4 regions of the Alteromonas lipotrueae genome follow, and region 3 is predicted to be linked to each of the others. Evidence: predicted binding sites of a transcription regulator. Region 3 holds the regulator's gene; each other region holds the start of a gene.
The links. The regulator MetJ, encoded in region 3, represses methionine synthesis genes. The targets are predictions, from matches to a motif close to TAGACGTCTAGACGTCTA.
Positions count from the first base shown of each region.

Region 1 (7,531 bases), on a different contig from region 3:
CGAAAGACATTAAGAGCATTACGCAACGGATTATCTGATTCACAGCAGCAGCACGCCTCGTTGGCAGTACGCGATAGCCTTTTAACATTGCCCGAAATTACCTATGCATCATCGGTTGCCTGTTACCTGCCTAACGACGGAGAAGTAGACTTACGCCCCTTTATGCACGCATGCTGGGGCTTAAATCAAGCATCTGAACGTCATACTTCTTTGCCCGTATTGCATCCAGTTTGTAAGGGCCATCTGCTGTTTCTTCGTTACACAGATAAAACGCCAATGCGTGTGAATAAATACAACATTGAAGAGCCAATACTAGCCTGCCCTGATGTTATCCCTACCTTTCAGCACCAGGTAATACTTATGCCGTTGGTGGGATTCGATGCCAATGGAAATCGCTTAGGCATGGGCGGAGGCTATTATGACCGCACGCTAGCCAGCATTCAAACTCGAACTATAGAGCCAAAACTTATTGGTATTGCCCACGATTGCCAACAAGTAGACAAACTTCCGGTTCAGTCTTGGGATATTCCTGTAAACGCAATTGTCACCCCCACACAGCAATTGAGCTTTAATCGTACATAACGCACCGTAAATTCCCCTATCACGGTGGGTTAGCTAGCGGTTTTCCGGTAAACTGATGAAAATTTAGTTAGGAGAGTCACTATGGATCAGAATGCAAAGAAGCAAGCAGTAGCTAAAGCAGCCATCGAATATGTTGAAAACGGCAGTATTGTTGGCGTAGGTACTGGCTCCACAGTTAATTTTTTCATTGAAGAACTCGGCAAAATTAAAAACAACATCGAAGGAGCAGTATCAAGCTCTGATGCCTCTACCAAGTTGCTAGAAGCCCTAGGCATTGAAGTATTCGCACTAAACGATGTTAGCAATATTTCAGTGTATATCGACGGTGCTGATGAAGTTACCGAACACAAACACATGATTAAAGGCGGCGGTGCAGCCCTTACCCGGGAAAAAATTGTGGCGGGTGCATCAACTACATTCGTGTGTATTGTAGACGATAGCAAGCGCGTTCCCGTGCTTGGCAAATTCCCTCTTCCTGTTGAAGTTATTCCAATGGCGCGATCGTTTGTGGCTCGCGAGTTGGTAAAACTAGGCGGCGATCCTGAATACCGTCAAGGCGTGGTAACCGATAACGGTAACGTTATTTTAGACGTACATAACCTTGAAATCTTAAACCCAAGAGAGCTTGAACAGTCGATTAATAATATTCCTGGTGTGGTCACCAACGGCATATTCGCCCTACGTGGCGCAGACATCGTACTATCGGCCACCGAAACCGGTGTTGATACCTTTAAATAATAGCTTTCAAGTTAAACTGATTTCTGTTAGATTTCCGTTTAGACGTCTAGATGGCCTTTCGAGAGTTTGAGGCTAGTACTAGTCGGGGTAGGTAAGACTTCCGCAAACACGCTGTGAACCCATCCATGGGAGCTCCGCCGCCGCATCCATGCGGCGGAGGGTTTGCTCCAGTCTTACCTACCCCGCCTGCACCAGCCTCGAGCTCTGTAAATACTAATACTTTTTAAGAGATAGCAAATCCATGAGCAAAGTTTCACTAGAGAAGGATAAGATCCGGATATTGTTGTTAGAGGGTGTGCATCAAAGTGCACTAGAAACCTTTAAGAATAATGGATACACCAATATTGAGTATCTCAAAACGTCCCTTCCTGAAGAAGAGCTTGTTGAGAAAGTGAAAGATGCACATTTTATTGGCCTTCGTTCGCGCACTCAAATTACTGAGAAGGTGGTAGACGCCGCTCAGAAATTGGTGGCTATTGGTTGTTTCTGTATTGGTACTAACCAAGTTAATTTAGAAGCAACACAGCGCCGTGGTATTCCGGTATTTAATGCCCCATTTTCTAATACTCGTTCAGTAGCAGAGCTTGTGCTTGGTCAGCTTATTCTTTTGCTTCGCCAAGTGCCTAGCAAAAGTGCTAAAGCGCACCGTGGTGAGTGGGAAAAAACAGCAAATGGTTCATATGAAGCCCGTGGAAAAACACTGGGTATTATTGGTTACGGGCATATAGGTACCCAACTAAGCATTCTTGCTGAACACCTTGGTATGCGCGTGCAGTTTTTCGATATTGAAGATAAGTTGGTATTAGGTAACTCAACCCAAGTTAAGTCGTTAGAGAAACTATTAAATACCTCTGATGTGGTATCGCTTCACGTGCCTGAAACTCAGCAAACGCAAAACATGTTTGCAGCTGAGCAATTTGCGCAAATGAAGAAAGGCAGCATTTTTATTAATGCTTCTCGCGGTACGGTTGTAGATATTGACGCTCTAGCCGATGCGCTTGAAAGCGGCCAGCTAAATGGCGCAGCTATTGATGTATTCCCTGTTGAGCCTAAATCGAATAACGAAGAATTCCAATCGCCTCTACGTAAATTCGATAACGTTATTCTTACGCCGCATGTAGGTGGTAGCACTCAAGAAGCGCAAGAAAACATTGGTATAGAAGTGGCGGGTAAATTGGCGAAGTACAGTGATAATGGTTCTACCTTATCAGCAGTTAACTTCCCCGAAGTATCATTGCCAGAGCACATTAGCCGCTCTCGTTTACTTCACGTGCACAAAAACCAGCCGGGTATTCTTACTCAAATTAACCAAGCGTTTGCAGAGAAAGGCATCAACATTGAAGCCCAGTACCTTCAAACTAACGCAGAAATTGGTTATGTAGTGGTAGATGTTCAGCAAGACAGAGCTTATGACGCGCTTGCACAGCTACAGCAGATTGACGGTACGATTAAGACCCGTATTCTTCACTAATGCTATGAATGGCGGCAGTGAGCTACCGTCATTCGTTAATCAATGTTGAAGACATAAAAAAACGCTGCCAATGGCAGCGTTTTTTGTTTCTACAATCGTTAATACGATTTTAGAAGAAGTTGTAAACTAGCGTTACTGCCGTTTCAGTATCAAGCTTTTCAACGTCGTCAGATACGTTTGAGTTATGGTCTAACTTGAACGACACCTTCATAGAAAGGTTACCGCTAATGGTAGCCGTAAGCGCCGACTCAGCACGAGATTTTGTGTTGTCAGACCCCACTTCCGTACTTACTGTTTGAGTAAATTTAGCTGTGTCAGAAATTCTCCAAGAGTAAGCACTTGAAGCACGAACAATCATGCTGTTCTGCTCTTCGCCTTCTTGCGTTTCAGCAAACGAGTAACCAGGACCGATTGAGTACTCTAAAGTGTGACGTTTATTTTCCAGCACTTTTTGGTTCCAACCTACAGCAACTGTTGATTGATAGTCGAAGTTACTTAAACGGTCATCTTCATATGATGCGAAACCAAACAAACGGTAATCCGGGTTTTCTAACTTGTAGTTACCCTGCGCAGAACCGTAAAATTTTTGTGCCGATGTGTACTCTTCTTCGGTACCGTCGTCGTTATCTACCGTTTCTTTCTTGTAAAGACCTTCAAGAATGTAGTCGTTGCTCCACTGCTGCAATTCTTGGTGAGCAGTAATACCGGCACTGATTGATGACGTTTCAGTGTTACCTGTTGTTGCGATAATACCGAGTTCACCTTCCATCGTGAAAGGTTTAACGTCGTCTTGAGCAAAAGTAACAGAAGAGAAAGACAAGGCCAAAAGTGAAGCGAGAAGCTGTTTTTTCATTAGCAATCCTAGTAGTGTTTTATCCTTTGCCATGCTGTGAATACCTAGCGTAAGCACTAGCCAGCATAGCCTGAAAAATCTGCGCCAATAGTACCTACCTAATAGTGCGAGTCAATGAGGGTCGAATAGAAATTAGACTATAAGACGTAAAATTTACACTTATTGATAAGCTTTAAGCGAACTTATTAGAAGAATTGATAAACCAAAGCAACTGACGTCTCGGTACTTAACCCATCTACATCTTCGGTAGTGTCGGTTTCATGATTCAAAATAAACGACAGCTTCATGGCTAAAGAGCCGAAAACATTGGCCGATAAAGACGTCTCAGAACGAGATTTAGTATTTTCATCACCCGCTTCAGTACTAACAAATTGTCGAAGGTTAGCACCTGATGCCCAATGGTATTTGTATTCAGCAGATGCCCTTACAATTACACCGTCATTGATATCTTCATCTAACGGCTCTTCAAGCTCGACAAAGGCATAACCCGGCCCAACACTGTAACGAAACTCACTGACTTCGTCTCGCCACACCCGCTGTGACCAACCGGCTGCAAGTGAAGCACGATGGTCATACCCGCTAAAGGAGTCATCTTCATAATCGCCGTACATGAATAAACGTCTACCAGGCTGGTTTAATTTATAATCGAACTGAGCGCTGCCATAGAAGCGTTTGGCCGATACCTCGCGACCAGTGCCATCGGCGTTACTTTCTTGATAAAGCATTTCTGCAAAGTACAGACTGCTCCAACTTTCAGTTTCATGATCGGCGTTAATACCCGCTTTAATACTCGCTGCAGATGTATTTCCAGTATTTGACAGAATACCTAACTCACCGTTCAGCGAAAACCTAGGTACTTCGTCGTCGGTGTCTGGCGTAAAATCGGCGTGATAAAGCGTTTGAATTAGATCACGTTCTGCTGCGAAGACGGCAGTACTTATACCGAGTAGACAGCATACTGCACAAAATAATTTTGTTAGATTAAGCATAATTTTTAATAAATTTTTATAGGTTCGGTGTTGTTATGGCATAGCCATTTAACACCCTATTATGCCCTTCCGTGGGTATTACGTAAGCTATGTGTCTTTTTACCGCTTAGTTTTACAATCGAGCGCTTGTAGAACGGTCTCTGAATTCATATTCAACAACCATCAAGCTGCTTTGCGCCACATGAAGCTTAAAACTGCCTACCATTGTTTTACCTCACTGCCAGTAAATCAATGTATAAGCATGGAAATTTTTGCTGTTTCTCTATCGGCGAACTCTATGGCATTTGCCACATCATCTAGGTTAACGCCAATATTATTGGCTATGTCTTCTGCAAAAAGTTCAACGTCACCGTTAGTTTTTTTATTTTGCTGCATAATAGTGACTTTTGATGCTAATGCCAGTAGCGCAATATCGCTATCCGCAGCCTGTCTAGACATATCATTCGCATGCATAACAGGATAATAAAGCACAAGAGGAAGCTTCCAGTTTTCTAATATGGTACCGCTACAGTTTGAAAAGGTAAAACCAAAATGTTGAATTTGTCTTGCCCCTAGCAGCATGTCGCTTTCTTGCTCAATGTAGCCTTTGTAAAGCTCTGGCGAGCGTTTAGCGATGACCAACTCACTGAGGTTTTGCAAAATGCCCATTACGAAGAAGCGCTCACTACCTCTTTTATTGCTAGCCTTAGCCAGATGCTTCGCCACCATTCCACAATAAACCGAGTCGAACCAATGTTTATCAAGGTTAATAAGCTGGGTATCAAAATATTTAAAAGCAGTGTTAGCGGTTTCTGCCACTACCAAATTATACAAAGCTTCACCACCAATAATGTTGATGGCTTTCGAAACAGATTCTACTTGAGATGGAAACCGGAACAGTGAGCTGTTTGCCAATCGCAACACCTTGGCTGTTAATGACGAATCTAAACTGATCAAATCGCCAAGATCGCTTGCACTTGAACGGGGGTTATCTAATACCGAGCGGATACGTATACATATATCTGGCAAGGTAAACGACTTTGTAGCAAACGACACATATTTATCTAAGGACATGCAAAGGTTCCACTTTTAACTATTACATAGCGGTGTATAAAAGAAAAACTACACCACTTATGCTTTATCAATTTTCTCGGGAGACGTATCAAACATAGAAATTTGACTAGGCTCTCGGACTTCTTTTATTGCTTCGTTTTGACGGCGGGCTCTGCTTAAGGCCGCTTTTTTACGGCGCTGACATGCCACTATGACTTTTCGGCGAGTTCCATCATCAATCTTGAGCCAATACAATCGCTCTTCTCGGCTGCGGTAACATCCTTTGCAATACCCTCGCGGTCCAGACTCACAAACACCAATACAGGGGCTTGGAATTTCAAAGAACTCCAGTTGCTGTGCTGGTGGCGTTTGGTCTGTCATGTTTACCTGTATGCGTTTGCTAAAACGCGTTGCGTTAAATTAAAAACATTCTCTTAATGCCACTAACACCTTATTACTGGCCACGTAAACTAAGATGACTTTTACTTTACTCCACTATATTTTGGGCAAACTCACCAAAATAGCAACTCTGTAATAATACACCAGTATTAATCTACCAGTGTATAGTCAATAGTCGAAACTACCCGCACCTGCTTGATATGTGGGTGATGATGGTCTCTACTCGAGATAGAAAACCGTCCCTGATTAGCCCGTTTTATTTTCCCTAAGGTACTGTTTGAGTCTTGCGCGAATTTCTCAGCAACCTCTCTGGCGTTGACTGTGGCTTCCTCTATCATTGCCGGCTTTACTTCATTTAAACGCGTAAATACATAGTCGGGCTGCGCTTGATAGTGTTGATTCGTTAGCACCACACCAGACTTTAATAAGCGACCTATCTGGCTCATGACTAAGCGCACATTTTCTACATCGTTTGAAAACACGGTAATGGTTTGCACTGCGCTATAACGAAATGGCGCCTTTTCTGTTCCTCCATATTGCTGAGCTAGCTTATCGGTAATGTCTGGCTTACCGATGGTAATTCCCTCTTTGGCAATACCGTTATTCTGTAAGAAGGTAGAGACTTTCATGCTGTTAGTTTCAATGTGGTTGTAGAGGGCGGGTAAATCATTGCCTGCATCTACAAATTGAATAGGCCAAATCACGCGATCAGCCACGTATTCACGTTCTGATAATCCTTTAACGGTAACTATCCTATCCCAGGTTTGCATGTCGTTTAAGGCCGAAGACACCTGTTGACCCAATACGCCAAGCGCACTCACCATGCCTATTGCCACCACCACTGCTGCACCTATTTTCATAATCCTCATTTCCATTTTTTATTGTTGGTAGTGTTAGCCTACGTTCCATTAAGGTCGATATTAGGGAGTAAAACAGCCGACATTATTGATACTTAACGATACATAGTGACCAATTGTGGCATTAAAGAGGTTGAATAAAAGGTGAAGGAATAGCGTTCGAGGGGCGCGAGGAGAACCAAGACAGCTTTTGAAAATACTAAACAGGAGGGCGCTCTGCATTCACCTATATTGTTTATTTTATGCCCCAATAGCTCTACATAAACCGAACAGTTATGTGACACAGTCTTTAGGGTGATTTTTCTTAAATAGTGAGACTAAGTAAAGTAAACGCTATTTATGAGACTTACAGCCTCACTAATACACGTTTAAATTTCAATTAGATGAAATAAATTAATCATCAATAGAGCATACACTCAAATTATGTAAATTTATTGCCGCATTTATATAAAATAACAATAGCTTATTAAGGTAAAAGTCCAGTTTCTTCAAATTAAGCTATCAGATCCTAACGACTACGAGACTCATTTTTTATGTGGATTATTTTTGCATTGCTCGCAACATGTTTTTTTGGTTTACGTGGGATCTTGTATCAATGGACATCGCAGAA
Region 1 covers NZ_JAESDJ010000015.1:82,385-89,915, forward strand. The annotation lists gene KYS23_RS17180 (5-formyltetrahydrofolate cyclo-ligase) at 1-582, shown strand, start outside; gene rpiA (ribose-5-phosphate isomerase RpiA) at 664-1,320, shown strand; gene serA (phosphoglycerate dehydrogenase) at 1,562-2,791, shown strand; gene KYS23_RS17195 (DUF481 domain-containing protein) at 2,901-3,644, opposite strand; gene KYS23_RS17200 (DUF481 domain-containing protein) at 3,830-4,633, opposite strand; gene KYS23_RS17205 (HDOD domain-containing protein) at 4,862-5,686, opposite strand; gene KYS23_RS17210 (DUF1289 domain-containing protein) at 5,744-6,046, opposite strand; gene KYS23_RS17215 (SIMPL domain-containing protein) at 6,214-6,924, opposite strand; gene KYS23_RS17220 (DMT family transporter) at 7,455-7,531, shown strand, end outside.
Region 1: serA (phosphoglycerate dehydrogenase) is a predicted target of MetJ. The motif match lies at 1,352-1,369, and genes of this name have one in related genera.

Region 2 (7,531 bases), on a different contig from region 3:
TACCGATGCAAAAGTTATTCAAAGCACGTATGTGGAAACCCGTAATCAGGTGGAAGCAGCAAAACACAAAAATTAGAACCCGCATTAAGGGTTCTTCCAGACATTAGAAAAAGTATTGAACACCTAACGTAAGCGCATTATTTTCTTTATCTCCTACTTCTCGATGTTCAAATTCCAGCGCCATATTTAAACCACTCTCGTCACCAACTAGCCAACCCAATCGAGTAAAAGTGCCTAAGTCTTCGGGTATATAGCGCCATTCAGGATAGTACTGTAAAGGTGAGTGACTCGTATTAAACGAGGCATATATTTGTTGTTCGAAAAGTAGCGTTAACGCACGGTGAGCGCGAATTGATAGTTGACTATTTTTGCTGGCATTAAAATGACTATCGTAGCCAGGTATGGATTCGAGGCGCGTTTCATTGAAGCGACTTTTAATTTTCCACTTTGCTATCTTTTCGCTTTTAAACACGATAGGGCCGTAGTAGCTGTCCCAATCAGCGGCCTCACTATAAGCGGCACTCAAAGGGGCAAGCAATATTAAACAAACCACGCAAGTTGGGTATGTTTTCATGAAAAATTTCCTGGTCGAGTGAGACAGCGTTAACTTGTTCTAATGACTACCGATTATTATAAATATAAGTGGTAGCTTCATAGCCACGAGTGTATTTTGTTCGCCCTATGTGCCTAACTTTAAAATAAAAATTTGACACAAAACTGAAACAAAAAATGAGTGCTGAATAGTAAGTGTAGTCTTTTATCTAAAAGGTTAAAAATAAACTTGTTAGATATTTCTATTGTGAACTAACTTTTAAAGGGTAGTAGTAAGACTTACTTCAATTTAGTAGGCAAAGCAGTACTTTCAAATAGGGAACATGGCCGGAGGTGAGTGATGCAAACGGAATGGGAATTTGAACGAAAGTTTTTAGTAAGCTATGTGCCAGAAGGTTTGTTAGATACACGAAAACCTGTGGCAATAAGACAAGGTTATTTAGCCACCGAGCCGGATAAGCATATTCGAATTAGAGATGAAGGCGGTAACTACACCATGGCCGTTAAACAAGGTGTTGGCCTTAAACGCAGAGACACGCGAATTGCGTTGGATTCTGAGCAATTCGCTGATTTATGGCCTTTAACCCAAAATATGCGGGTGGAAAAGCAGCGATATCGTATCGACTTTTTTGGAGCTCAGCTGGTGATAGATATTTTCACCGGTAACTTAGCACCGTTGAAAGTAGTGGAAGTTGAATTTGACAGTGAAATGAGTAGTCGACAGTTTTTGCCGCCAGATTTTGCTGAAACGGAAGTGACCCACAAGAAAGAATTTCAAAATGTTGCGTTAGCGCGATTTGGCTTGCCTGATATGGTCATAGCGAGTGGGAGTACGAAAAGTGCTTCCATTCTCGCAGGTTCCATATAGCCAAAATATAAGCACGCTATCGCCAAGCTATAGCAAATTAATGACCTGAAATTAAAAAGGGTCGCTTTACAAAGCGACCCTTTTTCAGTTTTGAGCTAGATTAACGGCGCTGAGCAGACTAAACCGCTGAGCGGAGCGCTTCAGCTTTATCAGTCGCTTCCCACGGGAAGGCTTCACGGCCGAAGTGACCATAAGCAGCAGTAGGTAAGTAAATAGCGCGTTCTAAATCAAGCATTTTGATTAAGCCATAAGGGCGTAAATCGAAATGTTCGCGAACCAAGGCCACTAGCGTTTTCTCATCAACTACGCCGGTACCGAAAGTATCTATACTGATAGAGGTTGGCTCGGCAACACCAATGGCGTAAGACACTTGAATTTCACAACGCTTAGCTAGTCCAGCAGCAACAATGTTCTTAGCAACATAACGGCCTGCGTATGCCGCGCTTCTGTCTACTTTTGAAGGATCTTTACCTGAGAAAGCACCACCACCGTGACGGGCCATACCACCGTAGGTATCTACAATGATTTTACGACCAGTTAGACCACAATCACCGACAGGTCCGCCAATAACAAAGCGACCAGTAGGGTTAATGTGGAAACGGGTGTTGCTATCAATCCATTCGCTAGGAAGCACTGGTTTGATAATTTCTTCCATTACCGCTTCGCGTACTTGCGCAGTAGAAACTGAGTCACAATGTTGAGTAGAAAGTACTACGGCATCGATGCCTACAGGTTTGTCGTTTTCGTACTTAAAGGTAATTTGGCTTTTCGCATCAGGGCGCAAAAAGTCTAGCTTGCCAGATTTTCTCACTTCAGCTTGTTTCTGTACCAAGCGGTGAGAATAAGTAATAGGCGCTGGCATCAATACATCAGTTTCGTCACTGGCGTAACCAAACATCAAGCCTTGGTCGCCTGCACCTTGTTCTTCTAAGCTTTCGCGGTCAACGCCTTGGTTGATATCTGGCGACTGTTTACCAATAGCGTTTAATACGGCACAAGAATCAGCATCGAAACCCATATCAGAGTGAACGTAGCCTATGTCTCTTACCGTTTTACGTGTGATTTCTTCAATATCAACCCACGCTGAGGTAGTGACTTCACCACCTACCAATACCATTCCGGTTTTAACGTAAGTCTCACAGGCCACGCGGGCACGAGGATCTTGTTCTAGAATAGCATCTAGAACCGCATCTGAGATTTGGTCGGCGATTTTGTCCGGGTGTCCTTCAGACACTGACTCGGAGGTGAATAAATGCGTGGCCATACATGCTCCATAAGCGTTTATTGTTCAAAATAGGTGAGTATTGTACTAAAACAAGGTATAAATACCAGTCTTTACTTCTAGACGTCTAAAAGTCCTTTCGTTACGATTTGTTGACAGTCGCGGATCACTTTTATAGATAATTGAGTAAATTTAGCCACGCTTTCCTAGTGAAGCGACATTGGCTTGCAAAGGAATGATGTGAATATTCATTATTTTAGCCAACTTTCGGTAATGGCAATGAAAAGCCATTGAACTGAATGGTGGCATGGGTAAGAATAACGCCCACATTACGATATACAGCAATGCAGCGCTTTAAGGTTGAACAAAGGGATTTTGCCCACAGTGTTCCCTTAGCGAAATTCAGCTACAAATAAATCAGGAGACAACATGCCCTCTCGTCGTGAACTTGCCAATGCCATCCGTGCTTTAAGCATGGACGCTGTTCAACAGGCCAAATCTGGTCACCCAGGCGCCCCTATGGGGATGGCTGATATTGCCGAGGTACTATGGGGTGATTTTCTATCACACAACCCAGCAAACCCGTCTTGGGCAAACAGAGACCGCTTCGTGCTTTCAAACGGTCACGGCTCTATGCTGTTGTACTCTTTGCTTCACCTTTCAGGCTATGAACTGCCTATTGAAGAGCTTAAGAACTTCCGCCAGCTGCACTCTAAAACGCCAGGCCATCCAGAATATGGGTATGCACCAGGTGTTGAAACTACCACTGGCCCACTTGGCCAAGGCGTTAGTAACGCAGTAGGTATGGCGCTAGCTGAAAAAGTATTAGCGGCTCAGTTTAACCGTGATGGCCATGATATTGTCGATCACTACACCTATACCTTCATGGGCGATGGCTGCCTGATGGAAGGTATTTCTCATGAAACCTGTTCACTTGCTGGCACATTGGGCCTGGGCAAACTTATTGGTTTTTGGGATGACAACGGCATTTCAATTGATGGTGAAGTAGAAGGTTGGTTTACCGACGACACACCAGCACGCTTTAAAAGCTACGGCTGGGAAGTGATTGAAGGTGTTGACGGTCATGACGCTGAACAAATTAAAGCAGCTATTGAGCAAGCTAAATCGAACAGCGCTCAGCCTACGCTAATTTGCTGTAAAACCGTAATTGGTTTCGGTTCACCAAACAAAGAAGGCACTGAGTCTTGTCACGGTGCACCATTAGGTGATGACGAAATTATCGCTACCCGCGCAAAGCTTGGGTGGAAGCACGGTGCATTTGAAATTCCAGACGACATTTATGCCGGTTGGGATGCTAAAGGCAAGGGCGGCGATGCTGAAAGCGCGTGGAACGACGCCTTCGCAGCATATGAAAGTGCATACCCTGAATTAGCCGCTGAATTTAAGCGTCGTGTAAATGGCGAATTGCCAGCAGACTTCAGCGATAAAGCGGATAAAATCATTGCTGATTTGCAAGCTAACCCGCAAAACATTGCGTCACGTAAAGCATCACAAAATGCATTAAATGCATTTGGTCCTTTGTTACCAGAACTTCTAGGCGGCTCTGCCGACTTAGCCGGTTCAAACCTGACTATTTGGGATGGCAGTAAAGGCGTTGAAGCCACTGACGCATCGGGTAACTACATTTATTACGGTGTACGTGAGTTCGGTATGTCGGCCATGATGAACGGTATTACCCTTCATGGTGGTTTTAAAGCGTACGGTGCTACATTCCTAATGTTTATGGAATACGCTCGCAATGCGGTACGTATGGCGGCGCTTATGAAGCAACCTGCTATTTTCGTATACACTCACGATTCAATTGGTTTGGGTGAAGATGGTCCAACTCACCAACCTGTAGAGCAAGTAGTGGCGCTGCGTGCTACACCAAACCTAGATAACTGGCGTCCATGTGACCAAGTTGAATCTGCTATTGCATGGAAGTTCGCGATTGAGCGCAACGATGGTCCTTCAACGTTGATCTTCACTCGCCAAGGTTTGCCTCAGCAAGAACGTAACGAACAGCAAGTTGCTGACGTTGCCAAAGGTGGTTATGTGCTTAAAGATTGTGCAGGCACGCCTGAATACATCTTTATTGCTACAGGGTCTGAAGTTCAACTTGCTGTTGAAGCAGCAGATAAACTAACTGCAGATGGTAAAGCGGTTCGTGTAGTTTCTATGCCTTCTACCGACGTTTTCGACCGTCAATCAGCGGATTACCGTGAAAGCGTATTGCCTTCTAGCGTAACTAAGCGCGTTGCAGTTGAAGCGTTATCTAAAGAAAGCTGGTACAAGTACGTAGGTTTCAACGGCGCCATCATTGGGATGGATACGTTCGGTGAATCAGCACCAGCAGGTGACTTGTTCAAACATTTCAATATTACTACTGAAGCAGTGGTAGAGGCAGCATTGTCTCTTAGCTAACGAGGTCACCGCAGTCTATGGTAAACATTGCCATAAACGGGTTTGGTCGTATTGGTCGCAATGTATTGCGCGCGCTTTATGAAAGCGGGCGCAATAACCACTTTAATGTGGTTGCGATTAACGATGTTGCTAAGCCAGAAGGTATAGCTCACTTATTAAAATACGATACCGCCCACGGGCGGTTCGGTTTTGATGTGACACTAGAAAACAACACACTTAACGTGGCAGGCGATGCTATTCGCTTGTTAGCACAACCGGATATCAACTTACTACCTTGGCGCGAAATTGGGGTAGATATTGTGCTGGAATGCACAGGTAAGTTCGATGATAGAGTATCGGGGCAGGCACATATTAATGCAGGCGCAGAAAAGGTACTTTTTTCCTCTCCAGGCTCGCCAGATTTAGACAATACTATCATTTTTGGTACTAACGATGACACGCTGAAAGCGGCGCATAAGTTGGTGTCTAACGGGTCGTGCACCACTAACTGTATCGTGCCGGTTATTCAAGCGCTAGACGCGGCCTTTGGGGTTGAAAGCGGAACGATTACCACTATTCACGCTTCTATGCATGATCAGCAAGTAATTGATGCTTACCACCCAGATTTACGCCGTACTCGCGCAGCCAGTCAGTCTATTATTCCGGTAGACACACGGTTAGCGGCGGGCATAGAGCGTATTTTGCCTAAATTTGCAGGTAAATTTGAAGCTATTGCGGTACGGGTGCCAACCATTAATGTTACTGCAATGGATTTAAGTGTAACCTTAAGTACGCAAGTGACTATTGCGGATGTCAATCAAGCACTCAAGCGAGTGAAAGCAGGGCGATTGCAGGGTATTTTAGATTACACTGAAGAGCCGCTAGTTTCTGTTGATTTCAATCACGATCCTCACTCTTGTATTGTGGATGGTACGCAAACCCGCGTAAGTCATAAGCAACTGGTAAAAACACTGGTGTGGTGTGACAACGAATGGGGTTTTGCAAACAGAATGCTCGACACTGCGCAAGCAATGTATGACGCAAGCTAATTAAGAATTTTGCTGCCAAGGTTGGTAGCGCCAGCCTTGGCAGCTTTCACAGTTATTCGATTAACAAGGGAAAGACAATGGCAATTCCAAGTATGAGTGATTTGGCCTTAAATGGTCAACGCGTATTAATTAGACAAGATTTAAACGTGCCAGTAAAAGATGGCGTAGTGACCTCTGATGCGCGTATTAAAGCTTCCATTCCTACTATTAAAGCGGCGTTAGATGCTGGTGCTGCGGTAATGGTAATGTCGCATCTAGGCCGTCCTACCGAAGGTGAGCCAGCGGAAGAATTCTCACTTCAGCCTGTTGTGAATTATTTGAACGACGCGCTAGACGTACCGGTTACTTTAGAAAAAAACTATTTGGAAGGTGTTGATGTAGCACCAGGCTCATTAGTTATTCTAGAAAACGTACGCTTTAACGAAGGTGAGAAAAGCGACGACGAAACCCTATCCAAGCAATATGCAGCCCTTTGCGATATTTTCGTGATGGATGCATTTGGCACCGCGCACCGTGCACAAGCGTCTACCCATGGTGTGGCAAAATTTGCCACTAAAGCGTGTGCAGGCCCACTTCTTGCGGCAGAACTAGATGCACTAGGCAAAGCCCTAGATAACCCTAAACGTCCAATGGTAGCCATTGTAGGCGGGTCTAAGGTATCAACTAAGCTTACCGTACTGAAAACCTTAGCGGAAAAAGTTGACCAGCTTATTGTTGGCGGCGGTATTGCCAATACGTTTATTGCCGCGCAAGGTCATAACGTAGGTAAGTCGTTGGTTGAAATGGACTTAACCGAGCAAGCTAAGCAGCTAATGAGCGATGCAGTATCAAATGGTGGGAATATTCCAGTACCTACCGATGTGGTAGTGGGTAAAGCCTTTGATGAAAACACAGAAGCGACGCTTAAAGCCGTTAGCGATGTCGCTGACGATGACATGATTTTTGATATTGGCCCTGATTCCTCAAAAGCTCTTGAAAGCATTATTAAAAATGCGGGCACTATTGTTTGGAATGGCCCTGTTGGTGTATTTGAATTTGAACAATTCAGTGCTGGTACAAAGGCGTTAGCCGAAGCCATTGCTGATAGCGATGCGTTCTCAATTGCAGGTGGTGGTGATACACTGGCAGCAGTAGATAAATATGAAATCGCTGATAAGATATCTTATATCTCTACAGGTGGTGGTGCATTTCTAGAGTTTTTAGAAGGCAAAACATTACCTGCAGTAGCCATGCTAGAAGAAAAAAACAAATAAAATTAGCAGACTACTAAAAAATCGATTCCGATTTTCGCCGGCGATACATTGAAGTACGTCGGCATATAACGATAAACCCTACACCTGTTCTTAGAGCAGTATTATAAAAAAGGAGTGTTGCAATGGCATCACAAGCACAGCAGGCCATGCTAGATAAACTTAACACGCAAGTTGGTTTTATTGC
Region 2 covers NZ_JAESDJ010000001.1:259,812-267,342, forward strand. The annotation lists gene KYS23_RS01100 (3'-5' exonuclease) at 1-76, shown strand, start outside; gene KYS23_RS01105 (hypothetical protein) at 104-574, opposite strand; gene KYS23_RS01110 (CYTH domain-containing protein) at 893-1,420, shown strand; gene metK (methionine adenosyltransferase) at 1,539-2,684, opposite strand; gene tkt (transketolase) at 3,072-5,066, shown strand; gene epd (erythrose-4-phosphate dehydrogenase) at 5,084-6,094, shown strand; gene KYS23_RS01130 (phosphoglycerate kinase) at 6,172-7,347, shown strand; gene KYS23_RS01135 (fructose bisphosphate aldolase) at 7,470-7,531, shown strand, end outside.
Region 2: metK (methionine adenosyltransferase) is a predicted target of MetJ. The motif match lies at 2,755-2,772, and genes of this name have one in related genera.

Region 3 (7,531 bases):
GAGTCGTTCAAATACCCAATAATAGGTAAATGGTATACTGGTCTGCCCTATAGGAGCAAAGGTTTAATCGAAATTAACCTGCTCGAACACCTAGCATGTGGCAAATAGCGTAGCTTAATTCACTTCGGTTAAGGGTGTAAAAGTGAAAATGCTTCACGCCTTCTTTGGCGAGTACCTTAACCTGATCCATTGCGATGTTAGCACCAATGAGGTTCCGAGTAGCTTGATCGTCATCGTCAAGGCCATCGAACATTTTGTGCAAAAAACCAGGTACGTGCACATTGGTGAAACCAGCGAATTTTACCAAGGTTTGGTAGTTAGTTACTGGCAGTATGCCAGGTACTAAGTCTAGGTCGATACCCGCTGCTGCCGCACGGTCACGAAAACGCAAGAATACACTGGTGTCGAAGAAAAACTGTGAAATTGCTTCGCTCGCACCGGCTTCTGCTTTGCGCTTAAGGTTCAGTAAGTCGAATTGGGCATTAGGGGCTTCAGGGTGCTTTTCAGGGTAGGCGGCCACTGATATATCGAAATCAGCCACGTCTTTTAGTAGTGCTACCAAATCAGAGGCATACATTTCGGTATCTTTCACGCCAGGCGGTAAATCACCGCGCAAGGCAACAATACGACGAATGCCAGAATCCCAGTAGTCTTTTGCAATCTGCTTAAGTTCGTCTCGGCTAGCATCAACACATGTAAGGTGAGGCACGGCTGCAACACCAGTTTGTTGTTGGATACGTTTTACCACGTCATGGGTGCGATCACGCTCACCACTGTTTGCACCATAGGTAACCGACATGTAACTCGGCTTTAATGGTGCTAAACGTTCAACTGACTTCCACAAGGTTTGTTCCATTTTCTCTGATTTTGGCGGAAAAAACTCAAATGACACATCAATGTCACGCAGTTCCGAAAGGGACTGATTGAGTGCATCAACACCTTGTGCGTAAGAAACCATGGTAAATTACTCTTTTATAGACGTTTAGACGTCTAAATTAAAGAATTTACGTCTAGACGTCAAGAGGTTTACACTGCTCAATTGACCTTTTCGTCAACTTGTTTAGAATTTCTCTTCATAACATAAATAAGATCAGACAGAGTTAGCATTATGGCAGAGTGGAACGGTAAGTATATACACCCCTACGCAGAGCACGGTAAAAAGAGTGAACAGGTTAAGAAAGTTACCGTTTCTATTCCTATTAACGTGCTAAAAGCATTAACCGATGAGCGTACCCGTCGGCAGATAAACAATTTACGTCATGCGACGAATTCAGAATTATTATGTGAAGCATTTCTTCATGCATTCACAGGTCAGCCTCTACCGGATGACGAAGATTTGCGAAAAGACAACCCTAACCGTGTACCAGCTGAAGCTAGACGTATAATGGAAGACATGGGTATAGACGTTTCTATCGAGAACGAACAAGAAGATTAAAAAAAACGGCAATGAAAATTGCCGTTTTTTATAATATTTGAATACTAAGCTGCGCGCTAAATTCTACTTCTATATTGCCTTTACTCTGCGCGGCTAGGTACTTCTGGAAGCCTTGCAACGCCAGATTCAATCGCCGCTTTCGACACGGCAGTAGCAATGCGTTCACAAAGGCGGGGGTCCATTGGCTTAGGGATAATGTATTCTTTGCCGAAGGTCAGGCTTTTACTATTGCTAGCCGCTAACACAGATTCAGGTACGGGCTCTTTGGTAATAGCGCGAAGTGCTTCTACCGCTGCCACTTTCATCTCGTCATTAATGGCCGTTGCGCGAACATCTAATGCGCCACGGAAAATGAACGGAAAGCACAGAACATTGTTTACCTGGTTGGGGTAATCAGAACGCCCTGTTGCCATAATTAAGTCACTTCGAACCTCATGTGCTAGTTCAGGTTTAATTTCAGGGTCGGGGTTAGAGCAGGCAAAAACAATCGGATTAGGCCCCATTAAAGCTAGGGTTTCTGGGGGTAATACATCAGGTCCAGATACACCAACAAAAATATCCGCGCCTTCCATCACATCTTCTAGCGTACGTTTATCAGTATTATTGGCAAACATGCGTTTGTGTTCAGTAAGGTCTTCACGGCGGGTATGAATAACCCCTTTTCTGTCTAGCATGTAAATGCGCTCTCGTTGTGCGCCACACTTAATTAGCAATTCCATACATGCTACTGCTGCTGCGCCAGCACCCATACAAACTATTTTCGCGCTCTCGATATTCTTGCCTTGAATTTCAATGGCGTTCAACATGCCTGCAGCCGTAACAATAGCAGTACCATGTTGATCATCATGGAATACAGGAATATTGCAGCGCTTAATGAGTTCTTGCTCTATTTCAAAGCACTCTGGGGCTTTAATATCTTCAAGATTGATACCCCCAAAGGTGTCTGCAATGTTCGCAACAGTATTAATAAACTCTTCTGTTGTACGATGTTTTACTTCAATGTCGATAGCATCAAGCCCTGCAAAGCGCTTAAACAGCAGTGCCTTACCTTCCATAACTGGTTTAGAAGCTAACGGCCCTAAATTACCCAAACCTAAGATAGCGGTACCATTACTGATCACCGCTACCATGTTGCCTTTTGCGGTATATTTATAAGCATTATCAGGATCTTCAGCAATTTCTCGTACCGGTTCAGCTACCCCTGGACTGTAAGCCAGAGCAAGATCATCCACACTATCTGCTGGTTTCGATAGCTCCACGCTAATTTTACCTGGCGTGGGTTTGGCATGATAATCTAGCGCACGTTGTCTGAAATCTGACATTAGTAAACATATCCTTCGATGTAGGGGTTAGGCAATCTTCGTTACCGTAGGGGCAATCTGCGTTGCCGCAGTAGAATGACTTCGACTTTATCACAGGGTCATTTAAGTACATATCTGATCTGCCCTTAATACCTTTCAATCTAGGACAGTCTTGCTTGTATGACCAGTGACATCGTCGAATATTTGCCATTCACCACATTAATGACACTTTTGAATTTAATACATTATTTCTATTTTATAGACATATGTATAGTGGGTATCGAATAGGTCTTTGCAAAAAGGCACTAAGTCGACCGTTCAAGACGCTGGTGAGTGGAATAGGTATAATAGTAAACATGAAGAAGAAAGCGTAACTTAACATGTCTGAAAAGAAACTGATTGAAGCGCTAACTGCGGTGTGTGAGTGGGCAAAATCTGAGTCGGTAGGCTTTGAATGGCTTACGCATATGGGACACTGGCGCAGGCCAGAAATTATTGCGGTGTTTAAAACCGAAAAGCAAAAAAGCGAAGCACTTTCAACAAACTGGATCCAAGCATTCGAACTTGAACTTGATAATGTTTGCCCCGAATTGAAGGTGCACATTAAAGGAGTTCGCTACGACAGCGAGCAAGCATGCACTTTGCAAAGTAACGGCAACTGGGAACGACATCTAAAACGCCGGGATTTTCACTAACAGAGCTTTTCAATAATAGAGCATTGCATTAGCCGAGCATTCCACTTCGCTGCTCTATACTGGGCGAGCACGGTATTGGTTGAATACAGAATGAAGTGCAGATGTAAATCGCGGACACAAAAAAAGCGCCGATAGGCGCTTTTTTTAAAGAAACATAGTGTTTCTGAGTACTGAGCTTATTTAGCGCCCAAAGCACCGAAACGTTTCTTGAAGCGGTCAACACGACCACCGGTATCAACGTTACGTTGCTTACCAGTGTAGAATGGGTGACATGCAGAACATACGTCTAGGTTAATATCTTTACCTAGAGTAGAACGGATTTTCATTACGTTGCCGCAAGAACATGTTGCTGTCATTTCAGCGTATTCTGGGTGGATACCATTTTTCATTTTGGATTACCTTCAATATGAGGCCGTATCGCTATTTGGCCCGAAGCCAAACACCATACGCAACTTTAAATTCAATGACCGACCGCAGAAATTGCAGTCAGCCGCAAAAGAGCGGCGCATAATAAAGGAAGCAACTAAAGTGATCAAGCACTTTTTGTATGCGAAGTAAACAGGGGCAGCGTTAATTAAGCCCACTGGCGAAAATAAATCCCCTTCCCTTATTTGACATTATGTTTAAATGCCAGATCATTAGCGATTCTGAATTTACGTTTACTCACTTTAGGTTCATCAATTTTGGGGCATCAATTTTAATGGTATTCATTCAGGTGGCTGTACCTGTGCCACTTCGCCAGCTATTTACCTATTCTCATACCGATACGCTACAACCGGGTGTGCGGGTAAAAGTGCCTTTCGGGCCACGTCAACTGGTAGGCATTGTGGTTGAATCCGGTGTAGACATAGATGATACCAGTAAAATCAAAGCCATAATTGAGGTGGTAGATAGCGCACCTGTTATCGACGAATCGCTAAGAAAAATGGCGCATTGGTTATGGCAGTATTATCACCATGCGCCAGGGGAAGTGATACATGCCATGCTTCCTGTGCCGCTTCGTAAAGGTGAGACAGCCACGCCATCACCCGCACAATATATTCAAGTCACGCCAGAAGGTGCTGATACCGATATTAAGAGTTTAAGCCGAGCTCCGAAGCAGATGAGCTGCTTAGAAGCGGTTCAAACCACATCACTTATTGCTAGCGAAGCGCGTAAGACCTTTTCACCCGCAGTAGTGAAAGCGTTATTAGATAAAGCACTTATTGAGCTCGTAGACATTACGCCTGAACTCACTGCACAAGCGTGGTTAGATACCTTCGAAATTGGTGAAAAACCCGTGCCTGATAAAGAGCAAGGGGTAGCGATAGCGGCATTAAACCAGCAACATGACACCTTTGCGATTAGCTTGCTTGAAGGGGTGACAGGGAGCGGTAAAACCGAAGTGTATCTGCAATCTATTGAACCTTTGCTTAAAGCCGGTAAACAAGTGCTTATATTAGTGCCTGAAATTGGTTTAACGCCGCAAACCGTTTCGCGCTTCGAAAAGCGCTTCAATATTCCTGTAGGCGTATTGCACTCTCAATTGACGGACGCAGCGCGATTATCGGTATGGCAGCGGGCAAGGGCAGGCGAACTAGGTATTATTATAGGTACTCGCTCAGCGATTTTTACGCCCCTTAAAAACCCCGGCATGATCATTGTAGACGAAGAGCATGATGAATCGTTTAAACAACAAGACGGGCTTAGGTATCACGCGCGCGATTTAGCGGCCATGCGAGCCAAAGAGCACAGTATTCCTTTGTTGCTCGGCAGTGCTACCCCAGCGCTTGAAACGCTTAATAACGCGTTAAACGGCCGCTTTGCGCATTTGCAACTAACACGGCGCGCAGCAGGGGCGCAAAGTACCAAGCAGTATTTACTAGATGCAAGAGACCAACCTATTCATTACGGCATTTCAGAAGGCTTGCTGACAATTATGCGTCAGCATGTAAATGCAGGGAACCAGATTCTGGTTTTTGTGAATAGACGAGGTTATGCCCCCGCGCTTTTATGTCATCACTGTGGTACTACGGCAATGTGTAAGCGTTGCGACAGACCCTATACCGTGCATAAAGGGCAAAACAGACTGCAATGCCACCACTGTGGCGCTACCCGTTCAATGCCCAAAGAGTGTGAAGCTTGTCACAGTCATGAAATGGTAACGGCGGGAACGGGCACCGAGCAGGTAGAAGAAGGCTTAATGAAGCTCTTCCCTGATGCCAAACACGTGCGCATAGACAGTGATACGGTAAGAGGAAAAGACAAGCTACATCAAACCCTCGATGCGATTAACCGCCAAGAACACCAAATACTGGTAGGTACCCAAATTCTATCGAAAGGGCATCATTTTCCTCACGTTACATTGGTGGTGGTGTTAGATTGCGATGGGGCGCTATTTAGTGCTGACTTTCGAGCTCCTGAAAAGCTAGCGCAGCTCGTTACGCAGCTTGCAGGGCGAGCAGGGCGTGCAAGCAAACCCGGAGAAATGTGGCTGCAAACCCACAATCCTCACCACCCTTTATTACAAGATTTAGTGAACAACGGCTATGCCCACTTTGCTCGTCATGCATTGATGGAGCGAAAAGCGTCTGCATTGCCTCCTTATATTAGTCAATTTGTGATTCGGGCTGAGGCAACCGAGAGCTCATCGGCCTATGCATTCCTGCAACAGGCTAGGGGTGTACTTTCAAACTCAAATACTGCAAATGCAAATGCAAATTCTAAGGGCTTAGTTCCGCAGATGAGTGGGCCATTTCCCTGTTTAATTGAAAAACGACAAGGGCGTTTTCGCTTTATGCTGGTGTGCAGTCATGAAAAAAGAGCGCCGTTACATAACGCATTGCGGCTAGCTCTGCCGTATTTACAAGGGCTACCGCAGGCGGCAAAAGTACGTTGGTCGGTAGATATCGACCCCACCGATTTCAGTTAGCGCACAGGTTGGGAATACGGTAAAATCTCAACACTAATGTATACAAGTGTTTCAGGGTTGTGCACTATGTCCTCGTCTGGTGGCACCACCTGTTTAAAATAACGATAAGTAGTAGGAAAACTGCCGAATATGGCTCAACGCGATTATGTATCTCGTGGTAAAGCACCACAAAAAAAGAAGCCGGAAAACAAAAAGCGCGGTAAATCACAGGTGAAGAGTGGCGCCACTGCCTCATTCCCTATTGTTCGCCTTGTCATTGTGGTGATATTGCTTATAGGCTTTGCGGTTTTCTTATGGTCTATTAAAGATAACGCCAGTTCTGAGGTAGATACCGAAGTTGTACGCCCTGTTGCGCCTACCCAAGAAGCGTTGCCTGAATTGCCTAAAGAAGAGTGGGAATATATTCGTACTCTGCCGGGGTATGAAGTGGAAGTAGATGTTGCTGAGCAGGAAAAGTCGGACAAACGTTATCTTATGCAATGCGCGTCGTTCAGAACCCGCGCTCAAGCTGAAGAAATGAAAGCGAAAATTGCCTTTCAAGGTTTAGAAGCACTTATTCGCCAGAGTTCTGGCAGCAACGGCGAATGGTTCAGGGTTATTTTAGGGCCATTCGAATCGAAACGAGATGCCGAGAAAGCCAAGCACAGCCTTCGTAAAGTGAATATTGCGACCTGCCAAATTTGGTACTGGAATTTATAAGCGTAAACGTTTTTCATTCACTCATCTATTGATTGGGCATTCACCGCATGATGTGGTGGATGCCTTATAATCATCTCATAATAGCCACCACATCCTACTTTGCAGCGCTTAACGCTTTAATACGTACCCGTTTACTATATGTCTTCACTGCTTTTTCTTTTAACAGCCCCTTTTAGCTGCCCGTTTTAACTGCTCCCCTTGAAAACCAAAACCCTTCCCCCATTTCATAACAAAGTCTTTTTTCAGTTATCGCCCGAGTCTGCGATAGCGCCCACCTTAAATGGGGATTAAACGTGACAACGATTGTATCTGTAAGACGTGGAAATCAAGTTGTGATGGCTGGCGATGGTCAGGTGTCACTCGGCAATACCGTAATGAAAGGTAATGCACGTAAAGTGCGCCGCTTGTACCACGATAAAGTATTAGCTGGTTTTGCAGGCGGCACTGCCGATGCCTTCACCTTGTTTGAACGCTTTGAAGCAAAACTTGA
Region 3 covers NZ_JAESDJ010000018.1:56,153-63,683, forward strand. The annotation lists gene metF (methylenetetrahydrofolate reductase) at 74-958, opposite strand; gene metJ (met regulon transcriptional regulator MetJ) at 1,109-1,435, shown strand; gene KYS23_RS18250 (malic enzyme-like NAD(P)-binding protein) at 1,516-2,757, opposite strand; gene KYS23_RS18255 (hypothetical protein) at 3,117-3,431, shown strand; gene rpmE (50S ribosomal protein L31) at 3,608-3,820, opposite strand; gene priA (primosomal protein N') at 4,132-6,342, shown strand; gene KYS23_RS18270 (SPOR domain-containing protein) at 6,472-7,041, shown strand; gene hslV (ATP-dependent protease subunit HslV) at 7,335-7,531, shown strand, end outside.

Region 4 (7,531 bases), on a different contig from region 3:
GTCAAAATTGAAGATGTGACCACCGCTGATACCTTACTTCGTTGCGTACAAGAAAGCCTAACGAATACCATTAAACACACTCAGTCTGCGCAACTGCGTGTCAGTTTAACCAAGCATAAAAATAGCTATTGGTTGAAACTACAAGATGAACAAGTACAGACCGAAAGCCCTGTAAAAAAGGGTAATGGATTAACCGGAATGGTAGAGCGAGTAGAGCAGACTGGTGGAACAATGAAATTCGGCTTTAACAACCAAGGTTTTCTTATTGATATTTTATTGCCGGAGCCAATATGAGTATTCGTGTTGTATTAGTTGAAGATCAAATGTTAGTGCGACAAGGAATACGCTCTTTATTGGCATTGGATGACAGTGTAGAAGTCGTGGCCGAGTGTGATGATGGTGCCCATGTTATTGATGCACTTAACGCTAATAGAGCAGATATTGTATTAATGGATATTCGTATGCCCGAGATGACGGGTATTGATGCTTTGCGTGCAATGCGAAAGCATAACATTGATACCCCCGTTATTATGCTAACCACATTTGACGATCATGAACTGGTTACTCAAGCGATGCAGTCGGGGGCGAAAGGGTATTTGCTTAAAGATGTCTCACTTGAAACCTTAATTGACGCAATTAAGTCCGTCGTTAATGGGGATACCCTCATTCAACCAAGTGTTACCGAAAAAGTACTTAAAGGGTTACAAGGGTTAGAAGTTAACTTCGAGTCGTTTGAACAGCCAGAAGCTTTAAGCCGAAAAGAAATAGAAATTTTACGTTTAGTGGCCGCTGGTTATAGCAATAAAGAAATATCTGAGGCTATGTTCAAGTCAACCGGGACGGTTAAGAACCAAGTGTCTGCCATTATGGCGAAAATGGGCGTGCGAGACAGAACTCGAGCCGTGCTTAAAGCATTAGAGTGGGGATGGTTGTAAATAGGGAAGATAACTATAGAAGAAAAATAAACAAGACCCGCTTGGGTTCTTCACCGCGGGTCTTGTTGAATATTACACGACAAATTTAGTGGTTAAGCGCTATTTATCCATGTGCACAACAGAACGAATACTTTCGCCTTTATGCATTAAATCGAACGCATCATTGATGCCATCAAGCCCCATTGTGTGTGTAATGAATTCTTGTAAGCCAAATTCACCATCTAGGTAGCGTTCAACAATACCAGGTAGTTCAGAGCGACCTTTCACACCGCCAAAAGCAGAACCACGCCATACTCTGCCTGTTACTAACTGGAATGGACGAGTAGATATTTCCTGGCCTGCACCGGCTACTCCAATGATCACCGATTCGCCCCAACCTTTGTGGCAGCACTCGAGTGCAGAACGCATCACATTCACGTTACCGATACACTCAAAGGAGTAATCTACGCCGCCGTCGGTCATTTCAACTATCACTTCCTGAATAGGTTTGTCGAAATTTTTAGGGTTAACAAGGTCGGTAGCACCAAGTTGCTTAGCAAGGTCGAATTTACTTTCGTTAATATCAATACCGATAATACGACTAGCGCCCGCCATACGTGCACCAATAATAGCTGAAAGCCCAATGCCGCCTAAGCCAAATATAGCAACGGTATCGCCTTCTTTTACCTTAGCAGTATTAAGCACAGCGCCCATACCCGTGGTAACGCCACAGCCTAACAAGCAGACTTCTTCAAGAGGCGCTGATTTATTCACTTTAGCCAAAGAAATTTCTGGCAATACGGTGTATTCAGAAAAAGTAGAACACCCCATGTAATGGTAAATTGGCTCACCGTCTTTCGAGAAACGACTGGTGCCATCTGGCATCAAACCTTTACCTTGGGATTCACGAACCGCTTGGCATAAGTTAGTTTTGCCAGACGTACAGAATTTACATTCACCGCATTCCGCTGTGTATAAAGGAATAACATGGTCGCCTACTTCAACAGACGTCACCCCTTCACCTACCATTTCTACAATACCGCCACCTTCGTGGCCAAGTACTGAAGGAAACACACCTTCTGGATCATCACCTGAAAGTGTAAACGCATCGGTATGGCATACGCCACTGGCAACAATACGTACTAGCACTTCGCCTTTTTTCGGAAGTTCAACATCAATCTCTTCCATTTTTAACGGTTCACCAGCGGCCCACGCAACGGCTGCTTTAGACTTAATATGTGTCTCTCCATCTTTCAATGCTAATGACATGGCATGCTCCTAAATTAAAGTGGGTAGGTAAACAACACGATGTCGTTACCTATAATTTCTTACGTTATGGAACAGATTATAGACCTGAGACTCTGCTTTATAAATACAGATTTGGTAATTCATTATTACTTGAGTGTAATAATTTGTTGGTGTTTAATTGTAAGCTAATGGCGTCTTCTAAGAACTTTTATTGATCATAGCGCCATGCTAGAAATATTTGCATCAATAAAGGTAAACGCCATGACATGGGAAGGTATAGTAGAATTTTGTGCGGTGGCCAGTACTGGCAGCTTTACCGCGGCCGCTACTAAGTTAGACACGTCGGGCGCGCAAATAAGTAGAAAAGTCGCCAATGTAGAAAAGCGTTTGGGGGTTAAGTTATTTAACCGTACCACCCGAAGTGTGTCACTCACTCAAGCCGGGCATATTTATTTTGAACAATGCCAACCCGCATTAAAAGCACTAGAAGAGGCTGAGCTCAATATTAGTCAACTTCAAAAAGTACCCCAAGGGCTTATTAAGCTCACCGCTCCGGTTGCCTTTGGCGAAGCCTTTATCGCCCCGCTTATAAATCAATTTTTAAAAAAATACGAAGGCATAGAAGTAGAGTGTCGTTTTACTAACGACACGATGGATATTATTGATGAAGGTTATGACCTAGCCATACGCATAGGTAATTTAGAAGATTCTACGTTGGTGGCCAAAAAGCTGGCTACCCGACAGCTATATGTGTGCGCCAGCCCTGAATATTTAAATGCCTTCCCTGCACCCAATAGTACCGAAATGATTAGCGAACATCAGTGCTTAGTAGGATCTCAGCCCCATTGGCGGTTTAATCATGACGGGCAAGCGCAAACCGTGCGTGTTAGGGGAAGAGTGAAGTATAACAGTGGTAATGCCCTACATCATGCTGCATTGGCCGGACTGGGTTTAGTACAGCTTCCAGGATTCTATGTGCGTGAGTCGTTAGCAGCAGGCAAGTTAATGGAAGTGCTATCATCATATCGAGATAAGCGAGAAGCGGTATGGGCATTGTTTCCATCGAACAGGCATTTAGTGCCAAAAATTCGCTTGTTAGTTGATTTTCTATCTGCACAATTAATTGATGATGATTAGTTTTTGCTACTCGACTCTAGCATCGCCTGATTGATTATCGCTTAAATCGAAACGTGAAATGTTTTGTGTTTCACTTTTTGCAATACAGTATGGTGAAAACTGCGGTTGACAGATAGACGTCTATACGGCAAATTGACCCTATGAAAACGATTCTTCTTATTGGCACTATCAGCATTATGATTACCACCTTAAAACGGGCGGTCGCTGGCTAGTGCAAGTAAGCATAAGACAACGAAAGCCCGCCCTCACAGAGAGCGGGCTTTTTTTTACTCACGTCATAGTAACCGATTTAAAGCAGTAACCTGGCGTAACCGATATAGGAGCAGCACATGAAAGTCTTAAAGTTTGGGGGCTCATCACTTGCCGACGCACCGCGCTACTTGCGCGTGAACGACATTAGCACGGCCACCCACCAAACCGATGGCGCTGCAGTGGTACTTTCTGCCCCTAAAGGGGTAACGAATGCATTGTCACTTTTATGTGAGCAGGCAGCCGCTGGCGAAGATTTCCACCCTCTATTTGAAAAATTGACGTCTACCGTGACGGGTATTGCTGATGCACTAAACGAAGAGCTCAGCGGCTTCGCACACGCCGATGTTACCGACTTCATTCATGCGCAACTGCGTGTACTTAATCAACACCTCGATGGTATTAAATTATTAGGTGTTGCACCTGATAATATCGCGGCAGGTATTTTAAGTATTGGTGAGTACATCTCGGTAACGTTATTTAGCGGTATCTTAAGCGCTAAAGGCGTGAAAAATCGTATTATCGACCCGGTGACTTACATCCTTGCAGAAGGTGAGTATCTAGATAGCATTGCCGATGTTTCATTAAGTAAAGCGCGCTTTACCGATGTGCCTATCGATGGTAGTGAGTTATTGGTAATGCCTGGGTTTGTTGCTGCGAACGAGGCCGGTGAAAAAGTAACACTTGGACGCAATGGCTCTGACTACTCAGCGGCTATTTTAGCGGCTTGTATCGATGCAAGTTGTTGTGAAATCTGGACTGACGTAGACGGTGTTTATAATGCCGATCCTAATCAAGTTGAAGGAGCAGTGCTGCTTGATAAGTTAACCTATCAAGAAGCTATGGAGCTTTCGTACTTTGGTGCCAAAGTACTTCACCCGAAAACTATCGGCCCCATTGCCCAGCACCATATTCCTTGTTTAATTCGTAATACGCTGAACCCCGCGGCCCCTGGCACGTTAATCAGTAATGAAGCCAGCGAAAAGTGGACGTCGGTTAAAGGCATCTCTCAACTTGATAATGTCACTATGTTCAACGTTGCAGGCCCAGGTCTTAAAGGCATGGTTGGTATGGCAAGCCGTGTGTTTGAGGTGATGTCGAATGCGAATATCTCAATAAGCCTGATCACTCAGTCTTCTTCTGAATACTCAATAAGCTTCTGTATTCAAAGTAAGGATGCTGATCGCGCGTTAAGCTTGTTAGAAGATGCATTTGCGTTAGAGTTGCAAAACCAATTGTTAGATCCTATTGAAGTGCGCCACGATTTAGCGATTGTTACCTTAGTGGGTGACGGTATGCGTCATGCGAAAGGCTTAGCGGCACGCTTCTTTAACTCGTTGGCGCAAGCTCGCGTTAATAACGTAGCGATTGCCCAAGGGTCCTCAGAGCGTTCTATTTCAACGGTTATCGAAAACAAGCGGGCGAAAAAAGCGGTGAAGGTTATCCATCAGAATTTTTTCTCAGATCGCCATACCATTGATGTGTTTTTAGTCGGGTGTGGCAACGTAGGTACCGAACTTTTAAGCCAAATTGCAAAACAGCAACCGGCTTTACTTAATCGTAATACTCAGTTGCGTGTGTACGGTATTGCAAATAGCCGTAAGTTGTTACTCAATAGTCAAGGTATAGACCTAAATCAAGACTGGAAGCCAGCATTAGATGCGGCCAGTGAAGGGCTTTCCGTTGAACGTTTACAGCAGTTTGTGAATGATAACAGCTTGGTTAACCCAGTGATTGTAGATTGTACCAGCCACGATGCTATTGCTCAGCAATATGTAGATATGATGGAAAACGGGTTCCACGTAGTAACACCGAATAAGAAAGCGAATACCAGTTCACTAGATTACTACCGTAAGTTGAAGAAAACAGCATTATCTACGAATCGTCAGTATCTATATGAAACTACGGTAGGCGCAGGATTACCGGTAATCGACAACCTTCAAAAACTATTCAGTGCAGGTGATGTATTACATCGCTTTGAAGGCATATTATCAGGCAGTTTGTCTTACGTATTTGGCAAGTTAGAAGAAGGAATGTCGCTATCTCAAGCTACAAGTACAGCGAAAGATAATGGCTATACCGAACCAGATCCTCGTGATGACTTAAGCGGAATGGACGTTGCCCGTAAGCTTCTTATTATGGCGCGTGAAGCAGACTTAGAGCTAGAGTTGTCTGATATTGAAATAGAATCGGTATTACCAGCTGGTTTTGCCGAAGACTGCTCAATTGATGAATTCATGGCGCAGTTACCTGAGCTAGATGCGGAATTTGCTAAGCGTGTAGATGCTGCAAAAGCCGAAGGAAAAGTGCTTCGTTACATAGGCAGCATTGAAGGCGACAAATGTAAGGTAACTATTCAAGCTGTACCTGCATCTAATCCGTTGTCGCAAGTAAAAGATGGTGAAAATGCACTGGCTATTAACAGTGACTATTATCAGCCTATTCCTTATGTTATTCGGGGCTATGGTGCGGGTGGTACGGTAACCGCTGCGGGCGTATTCGCTGATATTTTACGTACTATGCCATGGAAGCAGATGGCGCACTAATTGGCTTTTTAAAAGTTAAAGGGCCGCTGAAGTTAAAAGAGTAATTAAAGAAAAGTATTATGAAAGCATTACGAGCATATGCGCCAGCATCTATTGGCAATGTAAGTTTAGGGTTTGATGTATTAGGCGCCGCACTTGCCCCTATTGACGGCACACGCTTGGGCGACGAAGTGGATATTGAAAGTGCTGATTCGTTTTCACTAAAGACCGTGGGGGCGTTTGCACACAAATTGCCTAGGGATGCCGAAAGCAATATTGTTACTCAATGCTATCACTACTTTTGTGTGCAAATGGAAAACGTGGGTAAGACCACCACGCCAGTGTCGATGACCTTATCGAAAAACTTACCAATAGGCAGTGGCTTGGGGTCGAGCGCTAGTTCTATTGTTGCCGCCTTTGTCGCTTTAAATGCCTTTTTCGATGCCCCTTTTGATGAAGACACTTTGCTGACCATGATGGGGGAATTAGAAGGGCAAATTAGTGGCAGCATTCATTATGATAACGTAGCACCTTGTTATGTTGGTGGCATGACATTAATGACTGGCGCTACGTCGCCCGTTACCTTGTCGTTGCCTTTGGCGAAAGATTGGTATTATGCTATTTGTTACTCTGGCATTAGCGTTTCTACCGCAGCCGCACGCGATATATTACCCAAGCAGGTTGATATGGCCACGGCGCTCACTTTTGGTCGCCAGTTAGGGGTGTTTGTACACGCCTTGCATGCAGGTGAAAATGATCTTGCTGCCTCGGTAATGAAAGATGTAATTGCAGAACCGTATCGTAAACAGTTACTGCCGGGTTTCGATGAAGCAAGAGCCTTCAGTGAACAAGAAGGCGCGTTAGCCTTTGGTATTTCGGGTTCCGGCCCAACCGTATTCGCCGTATGTGACAGTAAAGAAAAAGCGCAGCGTATCGTTGCCTATTTAGACGAACACTATATTCAAAATGAAGATGGCTTTAGCCATGTGTGCCAAATCCCTGAGCAGGGAACCACGGTTGGCCCTATCGCTTAATGAAGCGATACAGCAGCTAAATAAAATTACGGCACAACGATAAAAGGTATTAAAACGTGGAATTGGTTAATTTAAAAGACGCACAGGACACTGCCTCATTCTCTGAAGCAGTTAAAAGAGGGTTAGGTAAACAACAAGGTTTGTATTTCCCTACTCATATCCCGAAATTAGACAACATTGACGAACTGCTTGAAATGCCGTTCGCGGCGCGCAGCATAGCGGTACTTCGTGCCATTATTGGTGATGAGCTTAACAATGGCGAATTAGAAGAAATCGTGAATACCGCGTTTGCCTTTGGCGCGCCGGTAGAGCAGGTAAGCGACAATATTTATACTTTGGAGCTTTTCCACGGACCGACGTTGGCGTTTAAAGATTTTGGTGGTCGCTTCATGGCGCAAACCTTATCAAGAATTAGTGAAGGTAA
Region 4 covers NZ_JAESDJ010000003.1:109,634-117,164, reverse strand. The annotation lists gene KYS23_RS05830 (sensor histidine kinase) at 1-294, shown strand, start outside; gene KYS23_RS05825 (response regulator transcription factor) at 291-935, shown strand; gene KYS23_RS05820 (S-(hydroxymethyl)glutathione dehydrogenase/class III alcohol dehydrogenase) at 1,035-2,183, opposite strand; gene KYS23_RS05815 (LysR substrate-binding domain-containing protein) at 2,424-3,299, shown strand; gene thrA (bifunctional aspartate kinase/homoserine dehydrogenase I) at 3,629-6,094, shown strand; gene thrB (homoserine kinase) at 6,154-7,107, shown strand; gene thrC (threonine synthase) at 7,164-7,531, shown strand, end outside.
Region 4: thrA (bifunctional aspartate kinase/homoserine dehydrogenase I) is a predicted target of MetJ. The motif match lies at 3,413-3,430, and genes of this name have one in related genera.